DNA from 2 places in the Acetobacter sp. DmW_043 genome. Region 1 is predicted to be linked to the other one. Evidence: predicted binding sites of a transcription regulator. Region 1 holds the regulator's gene; the other holds the start of a gene.
The links. The regulator HrcA, encoded in region 1, represses chaperone genes, less so after heat shock. The targets are predictions, from matches to a motif close to GTTNGCACTCNCNNNNNGNGAGTGCNAAC.
Positions count from the first base shown of each region.

Region 2: a site for HrcA is predicted at 1,565-1,593, ahead of groES (co-chaperone GroES). Genes of this name have one in related genera too.

Region 1 is NZ_JOMN01000004.1:56,882-60,297, reverse strand. Features, by position in the region: gene rdgB (RdgB/HAM1 family non-canonical purine NTP pyrophosphatase) at 1-559, opposite strand, end outside; gene rph (ribonuclease PH) at 563-1,291, opposite strand; gene hrcA (heat-inducible transcriptional repressor HrcA) at 1,458-2,531, shown strand; gene HK11_RS01255 (penicillin-binding protein 1A) at 2,599-3,416, shown strand, end outside.
Region 2 is NZ_JOMN01000016.1:131,631-135,046, reverse strand. Features, by position in the region: gene HK11_RS07005 (ATP-dependent DNA helicase) at 1-980, shown strand, start outside; gene HK11_RS07000 (cold-shock protein) at 1,074-1,277, opposite strand; gene groES (co-chaperone GroES) at 1,688-1,978, shown strand; gene groL (chaperonin GroEL) at 2,036-3,416, shown strand, end outside.

The DNA of each region.
Region 1 (3,416 bases):
CACGGTGGCTCAGAGCATTTTTCTCGTCGTCAGTCATTTCGGCAAAGCTAAGGGTCTTACCTTCAGGGGCAAAAATGGGGTCGTAGCCATGCCCGTTTGTGCCGCGGGGTGGCCAGACAATCTGCCCGTCAGTCCGTCCTTCAAAGAAATGAAGCCTGCCGTCAGGAAAAGCCAGACATAACACACAGATAAACCATGCTGCCCGCTCGCCCGTACCAATGTCATTGTGAATGCGTGCCATAGCAGCAGGGAAGTTTTTGTCAGGGCCGGCCCACCGGGCAGAGTAAATGCCCGGGTCACCATTGAGTGCAGCCACACACAGGCCGGAATCATCTGACAATGCCGGCAGGCCTGAGGCCTTTGCCGCTGCCTGTGCCTTAAGAGCGGCATTACCGGTAAAGGTGGTTTCTGTTTCTTCCGGCTCGGGCAGTTTCAGTTCACCGGCTGAAATTACGGTAATACCGAAAGGTTTCAGCATAGCCGAAAACTCAGCGAGTTTTCCTGCATTGTGGCTGGCCAGCACCAGCTTATCGCCGGTGTGTAAAAGCGGTGTGCTCATGTATCAGCCATTTTCTGCGCGTGTTACAGCGGCTGTCTGCGCATCAAACAGCGTTGAAACGCCAATGCGTGCAAGAGCAAACAGTTCGTTAAAGGCATCTTCTGTAAAAGGTGTTTCTTCTGCTGTGCCCTGAATTTCAACAATGCGGCGGTCGGCTGTCAGCACAAAGTTTGTGTCAGCTGCTGCTGTGCTGTCTTCTGCGTAATCGAGGTCAAGTACGGCGCCGGTTTCAGTCAGTCCGCACGAGACCGCGGCAACCTGACCCAGCAGTGGCAGGTGAGGGAGAGCACCACTGGCAACCAGTTTACCCAGAGCCAGGCGCAGAGCTACCCATGCTCCGGTTATTGACGCGCAGCGTGTGCCTCCATCAGCATTAAGCACATCACAGTCGAGGGTGATGCTCATTTCACCAAGGGCTTTCAGATCTGTCACAGCACGAAGTGAACGCCCGATAAGGCGCTGAATTTCCTGTGTGCGACCTGACTGTTTACCCTTTGCGGCTTCGCGGCTGCCGCGTGAATGTGTGGCGCGGGGCAGCATACCATATTCTGCGGTGACCCAGCCGGTGCCCTGACCACGAAGAAACGGAGGTACACGGTTTTCAATACTGGCTGTGCACAGTACCTCTGTGCCACCCACGCGGATGAGAGCGCAGCCTTCGGCATGGTGGGAAAAGCTGGTGTCGATGGTAATAGTACGCATCTCGCTGGGCAGACGACCTGAAGGGCGCATGTCAAGAAACTCCTTAAATCATAGTTTGTTCACCAGGCAGGCGAACGACACAAAGGTGACACTATCGTCAGTTCAGTATGACGAGAATGGTGTGTGTGCTAAAAAATTGCTTTAAATGATTAAGAAACCCACAATGTAGCCCTGGTGAGGAGGAGCAGAGCAGATGATGAGACCTGGTGTGTTCCCTGTTGGCAGTGCTTTGCCACCTGATCTTGACCGGCGTTCTGCCACGATTTTGCGTGAAGTGGTGGAAGAATATATGGCCAATGGTGAGCCTGTCGGGTCGCGTACGCTCGCACGCAGGCTGAGCCAGCCGCTGTCTCCTGCAACGGTGCGTAATATCATGGCTTCTCTGACCGAAGCCGGTCTGCTGTTTTCGCCGCACACTTCAGCAGGGCGTTTGCCAACTGAGGCCGGGCTGCGTCTGTTTGTTGATGGTCTTTTGCAATTTGGAGCGCTCTCGGAAGAAGAGCAGACACGGATCAGCCACACGCTGGAGGCACGCGGGCGTTCATTGCAGGATACAATGACGGAGGCATCTTCATTACTTTCAGGTATGTCTGACGCAGCAGGTCTTGTCATAGCGCCTAAAAGTGAGGGAGCTGTTAAGCATATTGAGTTTGTTGCTCTGGGCGGTAATCGTGCCCTTGTTGTGCTGGTTGGTACAGATGGGCGGGTTGAAAACCGTGTGACAGAAATTCCGGCAGGGGTGCCTGCGTCGGCTCTGGTTGAAGCGGCTAATTACCTGAATGCCAGACTTAAGGGAGCAACATTGTCTGAGTTGTGTGAACGTGTGAGCACAGAAATTTCTGACAACAGGCATGTGCTTGATGAGCTGACTGCTGATGTGGTTGAGCGCGGGCTTGCCATATGGGGCGGAGATACCGGTGAACGGGGTGGCACATTAATTGTCAGAGGCCAGTCGCGCCTGCTGACTGATGTTGCCGGGCAGGAGCGCTTGCAGGCTATACAGACTTTATTTGACCGGCTTGAAGCACAGGAGACAATGCTGAGTTTGTTAGAACTGGCAGAAAGTTCAGAGGGTGTTCGCATCTTTATCGGGGCTGAAAGCGGTTTGTTCGGAGCTTCTGGCATGTCCATGGTGGTCGCCCCGGCCCGCAACGAGACTAATCGTATTGTTGGCGCTATTGGTGTAATAGGGCCAAAACGTATTAATTACGGGCGTATTATTCCGGTCGTTGATTATACTGCACGGTTTTTAGGTGAAATGCTTGGCTAAGTCGGTCAGTTTGCTACACGATAATATAAAGAACGCGCCAGAATATGATAATGGGTAAAAAGCCGGCATGACAAAAGATTCGTCTTCTGAAAAAAAGCTGACTGTGCGCAGTCCCCGTTTTCGTATCTGGCGCCGGGCCCTTGGCGCAGGCGCTGCAATTGTGCTTGTGGGCATGGCTGGCGGTGGCCTTGTCGTCTGGCATCAGTATGAGGAGCTGGTCTCCTCACTGCCAACAGTTGAAGGGCTGAAAAATTATCAGCCTGACGTGATGAGCCGCATCTATGCCTCAGATGATCGTATGATCGCTGAGCTGGCCAGTGAACGCCGTATTTTTGTGCCTTTCAGTGCTATTCCTGAGCGTGTCAGCAATGCGTTTCTGGCTGCTGAGGATCAGAAATTCTGGACCCATAAAGGCGTTGACCCCCTGGCGATTATCCGTGCTGGTCTGACCGATCTTACGCGCGATAAAGGGCGCAGACCGATCGGGGCTTCTACGATTACGCAGCAGGTGGCACGTATTATGCTGCTGGGTACACAGTCTCTTTCTATGAAGCGTAAGGCGAAAGAGGCATTTCTGGCCCTGCGTGTTGAAGGGGTGCTGTCGAAAGAGAAAATTCTCGAAATTTATCTTAATGAAATTTATCTGGGCAGCGGGGCTTACGGTATTGCTGCTGCGGCACAGACTTATTTTAATAAGCCGCTTGATCAGCTTGATGATGCTGAAGCCGCTTTTCTTGCAGCATTGCCAAAATCACCAACAAACTACAACCCGGTCCGCTACCCTGAGGCTGCTCTTGGACGGCGTAACTGGGTTTTGTCACGTATGGTTGAAACCGGAGCCATTACAGCTGAGGCTGCCAAAGCTGCTCAGGCTGAGCCTCTTAT
Region 2 (3,416 bases), on a different contig from region 1:
AAACCTTTGACCAGCCAGCAAGAGAACCTGGCACTATGCCTGAGCATGTTCATTTTCTGCGCCTGACCCGACGGGGCAAGCAGCACCTGATTGAGCAGGATGTCGGCCTGCACCGTCACTGGCTTGACCCCACTATTCCATTCGCGGGCATTATGGCATTACCCGCTCAGGGTCTGCTGATTACCTCAGCTACTCTGCGTGATCGTTCAGAAAGTGCCGACCCGCCAGCGTCCTCGACACCCGCACAGGCAGAGTTTGATACTGAGGAAGCTGAACGCTCATGGGCTGCGGCTGAAGCACTAACCGGAGTCTGCCATTTTCCTGCCCCGGCAGTACGGGCCAGCCTGAGCAGCCCTTTTGATTATGCCAGCCAGACGCGAACCTTCATTATTAACGATTTAGACCATAATAATCTGCATGATCTTTCTGCTGCTTTCAGAACATTATTCACAGCGTCTGGCGGCGGCGGACTGGGTCTGTTTACCGCCATTTCACGCCTGAAGGGTGTGCACTCTCATATTGCTACCCCCCTCAGAGAACAAAATATCCCCCTTTATGCACAGCACGTTAACGCCTTGGATAATGCAACACTGATTGATATTTTTCGCACTGAAGAAAATGCCTGCCTGCTGGGTACGGATGCCATGCGAGACGGCGTTGATGTACCAGGCCGGGCCTTAAGGCTTGTCGTATTTGAGCGTGTTCCCTGGCCGAGACCGGACATTCTGCACAGAGAACGCCGTGTGCATCTGTCAGGTGGTGACCCCAAGGGATATGACGACAGCATCGCCCGTATGAAACTGCGGCAGGCTTTTGGCCGTCTTATTCGCAGTCAGTCAGACCGCGGTGTATTTGTATTGCTGGACCGACGCACACCCTCACGTCTTCTTTCTGCTTTTCCGCATGGTGTCAGCCCTGAACGCAGGGGGCTGGCGAAAGCCGCTGAAGAAATCAGAAGCTTTCTACTCCCGAAAGATTAAAAACCTTCCGTCTGAAATTCAGCTCTTCTCTACAGAGAGTCATGCTTCCTGATTAAAGGTCACATGCACCCGCAGAGAAAATTATATTCAGACTCAGAGTGTTTTAAGGTTTGTAGCAGCTTCTTTACCACGCTCTGTAACCAGGTCGTAAGAAACTTTCTGATTTTCATCCAGGCCGCGCAGGCCAGCAGCCTGAACAGCTGTGATGTGCACGAACACGTCTTTACCGCCTTCTTCTGGGGCAATAAAACCAAAGCCTTTAGTGGCATTAAACCATTTAACTGTTCCGGTAGGCATCTGCAGGTAACTCTCTTATAGTCTTCTCCCTGCCGGACAAACCGCATGGCCGGCTGCAGGATTATTTATTCCGGCCATGAAGCTCTGCAAATGTCAATAAAAATACCACCCTGCCTCAGGGCGGAAATGGCAGAAATGGCGTTTACCTGCTGATTATATTGAGGAAATAAAGTTTGTAACGGCAGCAGATATCGCTTCAGATATGAACGCTCAGATAACAAAACAAAAAATCAGAAAGTTTTTTTCTCCCTTCCTTGACTTGTCTGAGAGGCAGACCTATCTCCTGATTTGGCACTCCCGGGGTGGGAGTGCTAACGTAACGCGGCGTGTGTTACGCGCGGTAAACGCAGATGGTATAGCTTCCTGATAAGGATACCATCGCACAGATAAGAAACGTGGAGAGATCCATAATGACGAAATTTCGTCCTTTGCATGACCGTGTGGTCGTGCGTCGTCTCGAAAGCGAAGAAAAGACTGTTGGCGGCATCATCATTCCTGACACGGCTAAAGAAAAGCCTATGGAAGGTAAAGTTGTCGCTGCTGGTCCTGGCGCCCGCAATGAGCAGGGTCAGATCGTAGCGCTTGATGTTAAGGCTGGCGACACCATCCTGTTCGGCAAATGGTCCGGCACAGAAGTGAAGATCGACGGTGAAGACCTGCTGATCATGAAAGAAAGCGACATTCTGGGTATTATTTCCTGAGTGACGTGTCTGTGAGACGCTTTTCAATATTCAACCGATCCTCACTGGAGAAATTCTATGGCTGCTAAGGACGTAAAATTCGGTGCTGATGCACGCCAGCGTATGCTGCGTGGCGTTGACATCCTGGCTGACGCTGTAAAAGTTACACTTGGCCCAAAAGGTCGTAACGTAGTGCTCGACAAGAGCTTTGGCGCACCACGCATCACAAAAGACGGCGTGTCTGTTGCTAAAGAAATCGAACTGGCTGACAAGTTCGAAAACATGGGCGCTCAGATGCTGCGTGAAGTTGCATCTAAAACCAACGATGTTGCTGGTGACGGCACCACAACAGCCACCGTTCTGGCTCAGGCTATCGTTCGTGAAGGCCACAAAGCTGTTGCAGCTGGCATGAACCCGATGGATCTGAAACGCGGCATCGATAAAGCTGTTGCATCAGTTATCGAAGAGCTGAAGAAAAACGCAAAGAAAATCACCACACCGGCTGAAACAGCTCAGGTTGGCACGATCTCTGCAAACGGCGAAAGCGAAATCGGTAAAATGATTTCAGAAGCCATGCAGAAAGTCGGCTCTGAAGGTGTTATCACCGTTGAGGAAGCTAAACACTTCCAGACCGAGCTGGACGTTGTTGAAGGCATGCAGTTCGACCGCGGCTACATCTCTCCTTATTTCGTGACAAACACGGAAAAGATGACAGCCGACCTCGAAAACCCCTTCATCCTGATCCACGAGAAGAAACTCTCTTCTCTGCAGCCAATGCTGCCACTGCTGGAATCAGTTGTTCAGTCTGGCCGTCCGCTGCTCATCATCGCTGAAGATGTTGACGGTGAAGCTCTTGCTACCCTCGTTGTTAACAAACTGCGTGGTGGCCTGAAAATTGCTGCGGTTAAAGCTCCTGGCTTTGGTGACCGTCGCAAAGCTATGCTCGAAGATATCGCTATTCTGACCGGTGGTCAGGTTATCAGCGAAGATCTGGGCATCAAGCTGGAAACCGTTACTCTGCCAATGCTTGGCACAGCGAAAAAAGTACGCATCGACAAAGAAAACACAACCATTGTCGATGGTGCAGGTAAAGCTGACGACATTAAAGGTCGTTGCAAGCAGATCCGCGCTCAGATCGAAGAAACAACCTCTGACTACGACCGCGAAAAACTGCAGGAACGTCTGGCTAAACTGGCTGGTGGTGTTGCTGTTATCCGCGTTGGTGGTTCAACAGAGATCGAAGTTAAAGAGCGCAAAGACCGCGTTGACGATGCTCTGCACGCAACCCGTGCAGCTGTTGAAGAAGGCATCGTTCCTGGCGGTGGTACGGCTCTGGCACGTGCAACTCTGGCTCTGGCCAAACTGCACTACCACAACGAAGACCAGCGCGTTGGTGGCGAGATCATCCGCAAAGCTCTGCAGGCTCCTTTGCGCCAGATCGCTCATAACGCTGGTGAAG